4 regions of the Glutamicibacter protophormiae genome follow, and region 1 is predicted to be linked to each of the others. Evidence: riboswitches for the same ligand, from Rfam matches in the RefSeq annotation. Region 1 holds a riboswitch; each other region holds the start of a gene.
The links. Region 1 has a riboswitch for thiamine pyrophosphate ahead of JQN66_RS01510 (3-oxoacyl-ACP reductase). Riboswitches for the same ligand answer to the same signal wherever they lie in the genome.
Positions count from the first base shown of each region.

Region 2: another riboswitch for thiamine pyrophosphate. It lies ahead of thiO (glycine oxidase ThiO); the one in region 1 lies ahead of JQN66_RS01510 (3-oxoacyl-ACP reductase).
Region 3: another riboswitch for thiamine pyrophosphate. It lies ahead of thiM (hydroxyethylthiazole kinase); the one in region 1 lies ahead of JQN66_RS01510 (3-oxoacyl-ACP reductase).
Region 4: another riboswitch for thiamine pyrophosphate. It lies ahead of JQN66_RS13050 (ECF transporter S component); the one in region 1 lies ahead of JQN66_RS01510 (3-oxoacyl-ACP reductase).

Region 1 covers NZ_CP069806.1:304,172-306,361, reverse strand. Annotated here, with positions in the region: gene JQN66_RS01515 (NtaA/DmoA family FMN-dependent monooxygenase) at 1-78, opposite strand, end outside; gene JQN66_RS01510 (3-oxoacyl-ACP reductase) at 75-884, opposite strand; TPP riboswitch at 946-1,039, opposite strand; gene JQN66_RS01505 (hypothetical protein) at 1,105-1,707, opposite strand; gene JQN66_RS01500 (hypothetical protein) at 1,712-2,190, opposite strand, start outside.
Region 2 covers NZ_CP069806.1:2,463,879-2,466,068, reverse strand. Annotated here, with positions in the region: gene JQN66_RS11445 (GNAT family N-acetyltransferase) at 1-130, shown strand, start outside; gene JQN66_RS11440 (OsmC family protein) at 135-566, shown strand; gene JQN66_RS11435 (Fe-S cluster assembly protein HesB) at 753-1,049, opposite strand; TPP riboswitch at 1,276-1,380, shown strand; gene thiO (glycine oxidase ThiO) at 1,368-2,190, shown strand, end outside.
Region 3 covers NZ_CP069806.1:58,095-60,284, reverse strand. Annotated here, with positions in the region: gene JQN66_RS00310 (hypothetical protein) at 1-634, shown strand, start outside; gene JQN66_RS00305 (GntR family transcriptional regulator) at 631-996, shown strand; TPP riboswitch at 1,034-1,128, shown strand; gene thiM (hydroxyethylthiazole kinase) at 1,118-1,912, shown strand; gene thiE (thiamine phosphate synthase) at 1,905-2,190, shown strand, end outside.
Region 4 covers NZ_CP069806.1:2,787,166-2,789,355, reverse strand. Annotated here, with positions in the region: gene JQN66_RS13070 (Na+/H+ antiporter subunit E) at 1-121, shown strand, start outside; gene JQN66_RS13065 (MrpF/PhaF family protein) at 118-384, shown strand; gene mnhG (monovalent cation/H(+) antiporter subunit G) at 384-791, shown strand; gene JQN66_RS13055 (DUF4235 domain-containing protein) at 863-1,114, opposite strand; TPP riboswitch at 1,189-1,307, shown strand; gene JQN66_RS13050 (ECF transporter S component) at 1,373-1,993, shown strand; gene JQN66_RS13045 (ATP-binding cassette domain-containing protein) at 1,990-2,190, shown strand, end outside.

The DNA.
Region 1 (2,190 bases):
CGCACGCCAGGCCGCCTGGTGGTGTCCGGCGCCGTAGATGAACAGGTTGAAACGGGCCTGCTTCACCGGCTGGCTCATCCCTTGACCAGTCCGCCGTCGACGATCAGGTTCTGCCCGGTCACCCCGCGCGAAAGCGGCGAGGCGAAGAACAGCACCGCGTCGGCGAGCTCGGCCGGGGAGGTCACCCGGCGCAGCGGGGTGCCGGAGGCGATCAGGTCGAAGACCTCCGCCGGGGTGGCCGCCGAGGCATCGGTGGTGCGCAGCAGGCCGCCGGAAACCATGTTGACGTTGATTCCCTCCGGGCCCAGGTCGTCGGCGAAGGTGCGGGTCAGCGACAGCAGCGCCGCCTTGGCGGCGGTGTAGTCGTGGTACGGGACCACGGGGTGCTGGAACAGGTTGGTGCCGATGTTGATGATGCGCCCGAAGCCGGCCTGGCGCATGCCCGGCAGCGCCGCCTGGATTGCACCGACGGGTGCGAGCACGGAGCCGGTGAACTGGGCGGTGAGTTCTTCGGCGGACAGCTCGTCCGCCTTGGAGCGGGCATCCCCGTTGAAGGAGAAGTCAACCAGGGCGTTGTTGACCAGGGTGGTGACTGGTCGTCCGAAATGCTCGGTCGCCGCGGCAACCAGCGCCTTCAACGCGTCGGCGTCGCGCACGTCGGCCTGCAAGACCAGCGCCTGCCCGGGGAAGGCATCGGCCAGTTCCTCGGCCGCCTGGAAGGAGCTGTTGTAATTGATCACGACCTGCGCCCCGGCCTTCAGAAAAGCGGTGCTGATGGCGGCGCCCAGTCCGCGCGCTCCGCCGGTGACCAGCACCAGCTGGTCCTTGAGAGGAAGGGAAGAGTTTGCCGACGTTGCGGCGTCGATTGCTGTGCGTGCGTTCATGGTGCTCGAACTCCTTGAAGATGTGTCAAGGCGAACGGGACCCCGGGATGGATGCGTGGCATCGAGGTATCCAGGACATTCCCTTCGCCAGTGCTAACTGGATCAGGTTCGACGGGTTTTATCTCAGCCGCTCGGCGGCACCCCGTGTCACTATGTCCCATTAGTACCACAGGCCGTCTCGGACGACCCAACACAAGTCTCTTCCGGGAGTTTCGGGATGCTACTGGATCACTTGGTATTCGTAGCTAGCTCGGGTTTCAGGTTGCGGAACCTGCTCGATGACCATGCTCTGGATTAGCTTCCGGTCGATCTCGAACTCGGCCACGTTGTGGGGTTTCGTGCACGTGTGGGAATGCTCCAGCAATGTCGTTGCCCCGTCCCGGACAGTCAGGTCGACCTGGCCCGTTCCGGTGCAGGCATATTTGATCAAATACGGCCCGGGCAAGTCCACCTCAACAGATGTTGTGTCCGGGGCCAGGGTTCCGCCCTGTTGGTACTTGAATCCCGCCGCGGCCCAGGCAACCAGCCCGTGATATCCACGTTGGTCGAGTTCTCCTTGCCAGAAACCCATGCTTTCTTCGCTCCCGGCCGTTGAATGCAACCCGACTACTGCAAGATACATCAGCGGGGGAAAGGTCATCGCGGCCTCTTGTTGTTCGAGCTTCTCCTCCGACGACAGCTCCGCGATGGGCTGCCGGTATTGAATGTTGTCCGATCCCAGGTTGGAAAATTCGCGATCTACCGGGCTCAATTCGGAGACCGGAGTCGTGCAGGACGTGAGCGCCAGAACCGCGGCACCGAGTAGAGGCATCATCTTCCTCATCCAGTCACCCGTCATTTCTCCGGTACAGATTGACCTCGAAAGAGCCGACCGTTTCAGGTTCTCCAGAAACTAAAATGGTGTAGCCCTGGGCGGCCCGGTCAATTTCAAACACACCTTCAGTTGTTTTCGCGGGGATACCGCAGTTCAACGGGATCTCGTTTGAAGGCAAGACATCCGGATCCATAGCCTCGCTGTCGAGAAATACCTGCAAAGTTGCGAGTCCGACTCCCCAACACCCGAATTCCACAACGTAGGTTCCCGCATCTTGCGCGTCAGCGCCCATGGACATCGATTCGTTGACAGATACTGGCTGGCCGTTTTCATCCGTGTAGGTCGTTACGCGGAAGAAACCGGCCGTTCCCATCAGCAGTTCATCGGCGTTCTCACGAGAATCCGGATCCCCGAAGATCGGCGCAGGTCGCAGAACCTGCGTTTGCAGCTCCGAGAATATCGGAATGCCTTCTTGGTAGTACTTCGCGTACG
Region 2 (2,190 bases), 1.7 Mb from region 1:
GAATGCGAATACCCTCACGTTCTTCCTTGACCATGGCTTCGAGATTGAGAAGGCGGCGGAGCAGGCCGATCCGCTGGCCCGGATCCGGCTTCGCCATGTCCACATTTCCGCGTCGGACGTGTCACGATAGATCCATGAGCGAAAACACCCGTGATCTGCGTGAAGTCAAAGTCGAGCGAGTCGAGTCCAAGAAGTACCGGGCAACCAGCGGCGAAACCGGTGCCAGCCTGGAATTCGGCCAGGGCGAAGGGCTGCTGACCCCGGTGGAGCTGCTGCTGGCGGCCATCGCCGGGTGCTCGGCCATCGACGTCGACGTGGCCACCACGCGCCGCAGCGAGCCGGAGAAGTTCGAGGTGGCCGCCAGCGGCTACAAGCTGAGCGAGGAGGGCGCCGGACGCATGGAGGACATCAAGATGTCCTTCGACCTGAAGTTCCCGGACACCGACGAGGGCCGCAAGGCCGCCGGCATGGTCGAGCGCATCGTGAAGCTCTCCCACGACAAGTACTGCACGGTCTCGCGCACCGTCGAGCTGGGGGCCAAGGTCACCAGCGAGATCGCTGACTAGCGAACCTCCCGCCGCGGCGGGAAACCGGCCAGGCGCCGGAGCATAAGAACATAGTCAACACGCCACTGCCCGGTGCAGCGGCTCGTGGTACGGATCCGGGTGGACCGAACCGGACGAGCGCCGCCCGGGCAGTGGCGCGTTCGCGGCCGGGCCGCCGGAGCTCGTGCCCCGGGGCGCGGCGGAAGCCTAACGCTGGGCCAGGACCTGGAAGGTGATGGTGCCTTCGGCATCCACGTTGGCGTCGAGCACCTTGTCGTCCAGGGCGTCGGTGACCAGCTCGTCGAGGAAGACGGGGCTGCCCTCGCCCTGGATCACCTGGTCCGCCGGCTGCGGGCCGTCAACCACGCGCACGGCAAAACGCGCGGTGGGCTGGCCCTCGGCCGCGTCGGCGGGCTGGATGCGAAGCCCCGCCTCGTTCTCCTCCGTCTGGTTGGTGACCAGCGAGGTCACGATCGCATCGGCCTGATCGGTCAGTGTCAGCACTGTGTTCTCCTTCCGGTTGCGGTGCCGCCCGGTTCCGGGCGCCTTCACGCCACACTTCCGCACCCTTCGGGCCCGGGGCAAACAAACTGATGGATCTTTGAGGATTTACCCACCCGGCGCCGTGGAAAGCCCCGTGCATTGCGCGGATCAGGGACCATCGCGCGCGAAGATGACGCGCAAGGACGCGCCGGGCTGGCTTTTGCGCCGCGGGTCGTGCCTATAATCGCTTCAACTCCGCGGGAGCCTGAACCGACCAGGCTGAGAGGGCACCGAGCCGACCGCCACACCTGATGCGGGTCATGCCGCCGTAGGAAGGAAGTGCCGTCGTTGCACGTCGCCATCATCGGGGCCGGAATCATCGGCCTGTCCACCGCCTTCGAACTGCTCTCGCGCGGTAGCGAGGTCACCGTCATCGACCCGGATCCCGGGCAGGGCGCCAGCCGCGCCGCCGCCGGGATGCTCGCCCCGGCCGCCGAAACCACCTGGGGCCAGGGAATCCTGCACGAACTGCTCGGCGCCTCCAACCAGCGCTACCCGCAGTTCGTGGAACGCATCGAACAGGCCACCAGCCTGCGCCCGGACTACCTGCGGAACGCGACCCTCGTGGTGGCCTCCGAACCGGCCGACCGCGATGCCCTGCACGAGCTGGTGCAGCTGCAGACCAATCTGGGATTCGGCGCCGAAGTGCTGCTGCCCAGCGCCGCCCGCCGGCTGGAACCGGCGCTGGCCAGCAACATCGCCGGCGCCGTGCGCTGCGCCGGCGACCACCAGATCGACCCGCGCTCGGTGGTTCGGATCCTGGCCGGGCACCTGGACGCGCACCTGGTCCGCGAACCCGCCGTCGAGCTGCTGCAGCGCGCCGGGGCCACCCGCGCGGTGCGCACCGGCAGCGGCCGGATCATCGAGGCGGACCAGGTGGTGCTCGCCGCGGGCCTGGGCGCCGTTGCCGGGGCGCCGCGGCTGCCGCTGCGCCCGGTGTACGGGGACATCTTCCGGCTGCAGGGCCCCTCCGGACCGCCGCTGCTGCAGCACACCGTGCGCGGGATCGTGCACCGCGACCCGGTGTACCTGGTGCCGCGCGCCGACGGTTCGCTGGTGCTGGGCGCCAGCAGCCGCGAGGACGGCAACGAGGCGGTCAACA
Region 3 (2,190 bases), 250 kb from region 1:
ATACCTGAGCGCCATGGCGGCCATCCTGCTGGTCGCCGTCGGATGGCCGATGCTGCCGAGCTCCGAGACGCAGGAAATGCCAACCGCCGAGCGCGCCACCGCCATCCTGCTCCTCCTCGCGGGCGCGGCGCTGTTCTACCTACTGGTCAACGCCGCCTACCTGGCGTACATGGCCTTCTGGACCCGAGCGGTGGCGCGATTGCCCAAACCCGCCGCTCGCCTGCCGCTATGGACCTACGTTGTCGCCGGACTCCTGATGGCGGCCAGCCTGTACTTCCTGCTCTTTCCTCCGCTGGCGCTGCTGTGGGGATTTGTCCCACCGAACCGGTGGATCATCGTCGGGCTGGCCGCTGCGCTGCTCGCCGCGCATGCAGGATTCGTCCTGCTGGTCCGTTCCGTGGCGCTTCCGTGGCAAGTGGGAGGCGAGGTGGAAACCTGGTATCGGCAGGTGCTGGAATTCCGCTCGATGCGTGTGGTCACCGGAGCACTCGTCGCCATGCCGCTCATGGGATACGGGTTATTCGAAGGATTCGGCCTGTTCGGGCTGCTGATCTTCTGCGCCCCGGCGGTGCTGGCACTGCCGCGCCCGCAGGGCTCGATGCTTCCGGAAACCAGCGACGCAGGGCTTCGATGAGCGCCCAGATCACCGTGGACCTGGACTCGGCGCTTCCGCCCTACGAACAGATCCGGGCCCAGGTGGCCTCGCTGATATCGCTGGGAGAGCTGGCGGCCGGGAGCAAGCTGCCCACGGTGCGTGCGCTGGCCACCGATCTGGGGGTGGCGGCGGGCACCGTGGCCCGCGCCTACAAGGAACTGGAGGCCGAAGGCCTGATCTCCTCGCGCCGCCGGGCGGGCACCGTGGTCAACCAGCTGCCCGGGCAGCAGCCGCTGGACGAGGACCTCATTCGGGCCGTGGACCGGGTCTGGGAACTGGCAGCGGAGCTGGGGGTGGACGCGGCGACGATAAAGGCGCTGGTGGAGCGCCGGGCTCGTTAAGAATTTGTCCTCGCGCGGTTATCTGCGTACCCTCGGGATCAGTGACACGGGGTGTCGGAGAAGCCGACTGAGATGAGACCCGTTGAACCTGAACTAGGTCAAGCTAGCGGAGGGATGTCGCATGACTCTGCCTATTGTTGCCCGCAATTACCGGGAACAATCCCCCTTGGTGTTCTGCCTGACGAACACCGTGGTTACCAATTTCACCGCCAACGTGCTGCTGGCTTCCGGCGCGGCCCCGGCCATGACGGACCTGCCCGGGGAAGCCGGGCCGTTCGCCGCGGCCGCCTCGGCCATGCTGGTCAATCTGGGCACGCCCACCACCGAACAGCTGCGTGCCATGGAAGAAGCCGTCGAGTCGGCGAGCGCCGCAGGCACCCCCTGGGTGCTTGACCCGGTGGCCGTCGGTGCGCTGCCGGTGCGCACCGAATTCGCCCAGCGCATCGTTGCCCGGCGCCCCACGCTGATCCGCGGCAACGCCTCGGAAATTATGGCGCTGGCCGGCTGGGAATCCTCCGGCCGAGGTGTGGACTCGCTGGACAGCGTGCAGGAAGCCATCGCCGCCGGGCGCGAGCTGGCAGTGAAATACGGTTCGGTGGTCGCGATCTCCGGCGAGGCGGATGCTGTCATCGACGCGCAGCGCACCGTGCTGGTGCACACCAACGGCATCGGCCTGACCCGCATCACCGGCGGCGGCTGCGCCCTGGGCGCGGTATGCGCAGGCATGCTCGCGGTGCACGAGGACCCGTTCGAAGCCGCCGTGGCGGCCCACGGATACTACGGCCTGGCCGCCGAAAAGGCGCTGGCCGCCAGCTCCGGGCCGGGCAGCTTTGCCGTGGCCTTCCTTGATTCCCTGGCGGCCGTCGAGCCCGCCGCACTTGAGAGCCTGAACTGTGAGGAGACGACCCATGCGTGAACTCGGAGCCTACCTGGTGGCCAACACCGACAGCTGCACCCCGCACAGCACCCTTGAGGTGATCGAAGCAGCCGTGGCCGGCGGAATCCAGTGGATCCAGCTGCGCGCCAAGGAGGAAAGCGCGCGCGAGTTCTTCGAGCTGACGCTCGCCGCCGCGAAGCTGACCGAAGGCAAGGCCGAGCTGCTGGTCAACGACCGCATCGACGTGTTCCTGGCCGCGCGCGCCGCGGGGGCCGCGGTGACCGGCATCCACATCGGGCAGAAGGATGTGCCGGTGC
Region 4 (2,190 bases), 1.3 Mb from region 1:
GCGGGAGAACATCCGCGACATCGAACGCCGCCTGATCATGGCGATCGGCAGCCAGGACGAGTACGAAGCCATCAAAAACGAATGCAGTCCCAGGGTGAGAAGGAAGAAGGAGCAGCCATGATCGAAGTTGTCATCTGGATCTGCGGCAGCCTGCTGGCCTTGGGCGGCATCGCCTGCCTGATCCGCGTCGTCAAGGGCCCCTCGATCCTGGACCGGGTGCTGGCGTTGGATGTGATGCTGCTGATTATTTCCGCAGCCCTGTGCCTGGAGATGGCGCTGAACCGGCACACCGACTACCTGTTGTTCGTGGTGGCCGCCTGCACCCTCGGATTCATCGGATCGGTGACCGTCTCGCGCTACGTGTCGGATCAGAGGAATGCGTAATGGAGCTTTTCCTCGACATCCTCGTTGCGGTCCTGCTGATCCTCGGATGCCTGATGTCCCTGATCGCGGGCATCGGCCTGCTGACCTTCCCCGACATGCTCACCCGCATGCACGCGGCCACCAAACCCCAGGTGCTCGGCTTCCTGCTGATCTTCGCCGGGCTGGCCATCCACCTGCGCAACTGGACCATCGTCCCGGTGCTGATCCTGGCGTGGGCCATGCAGCTGCTGACCGCTCCGGTGTCCGCCCACATGATCGGACGTTCGGGCTACCGCACCAAGCACGCGGCCAAGGACACCCTGTTCTCCGACGAGCTGCGCCAAGTTGTGGACAAGGTGAGCTCCGGGTCGGCCACCGGCGCCATTCCGGTCGTCGACAGGCAAGACCCCGGGCCGGACGGAAAATAGCCTTCCCGCAACGAACGGCGGCGGGCCATCACCCCGCTGGGGAATGGCCCGCCGCCGTTGCGCCGGGGGTTCTACTTGGTGAACTTGGCGATGGCCTTGGTGGCGCCGCGATCGGCCAGCACCTGGATGACTGCCGCGACCACGGCTGAGAAGACGGCGAAGGTCAGCGCCTGGCGCATGGAGGCCTCGGCTGCTTCCTCGCTGCCCTTGCGCGGGGCGGTGCTGCCGGTGAAACCCTTCCAGAGCTGGTCGACCAGTTTGCTGCCGACGAAGCCCGCACCCAGGGAAATACCGGTGGCGATGAGCTTTTGTACTGTGTTCATGTGGACCTCACGTTCAACGTTGCGACTTGTCGTTCCGTTGCCAGCTTACCTGCGGTATGGTGGGTGGGCAGCAATTATTCCGACAGGGGAGCGTCAGGCCGTTCGCGGCAAAAGACGCTGAGAGTGCGATAGATCGCAGACCCTCGAACCTGCCCCGGCTAGTACCGGCGAAGGAAGTCGAGCATCTCGGATGCGGACCGGCGTCTGATGGCGCCCTTAATCCGTTCATCCCCCCTCCTGTATCAAGGAGGACATCTTATGAGTACATCCCGCACGACGCAGCGCAGCACCTGGCGCGTAGTCGACATCGTCATCGCCTCGGTGATCGCCGTCGCCTCCGGCGTGGTCTTCTGGGCCTGGTCCGCCAGCTACGGCCTGTTTTCGCTGGCCTTCACCGCCTTCCCGCCCGGCACCGCCCTGCTGACCGGCCTGTGGCTGTTCCCGGCGGTGCTCGGCGCACTGATCATCCGCAAGCCAGGCGCGGCCCTGTTCTGCGAAGTGCTGGCCGCGGTTGTCGAAGCACTGCTGGGCACGCACTGGGGCATGCCGGTGCTGATTTCCGGGCTGGTCCAGGGCCTCGGCGCCGAGCTGGTGTTCGCGCTGTTCCGCTACCGCAACTGGAACCTGCCGGTGGCGCTGCTGGCGGGTCTGGGATCGGGCCTGTTCGCCGGCCTCAGCGAAGCCTACGTGGTGGGCAGCGTGGCCGAATACACCGAGGCCATGAAGCTGTTCCACGTGGGTGCCACCGCCTTCTCCGGCCTGGTGGTCGCCGGCCTGCTGTCCTGGTGGATCACCCGGGCACTGGCCCGCACCGGCGCGCTGAGCAACCTCGCCAGCCGCCGCGCGCACCTGGAGCCGGCGTTCGCGGTGCGAAAATGAGCGCCGCCGCCAACGGGCGTACGGCCCCGTTGACCCGGCAGGGAGTGCAGATCAGCGCCCGCAGGTTCACCTGGCAGCATGCGGAGCGCGCGCGCCCGGCCATTGCCGGGCTGGACGTGCACATCCCCGCGGGGCAGAAGGTGCTTTTGCTGGGCCCGTCCGGGGCCGGCAAATCCACCCTGCTGCACGCGCTGGCC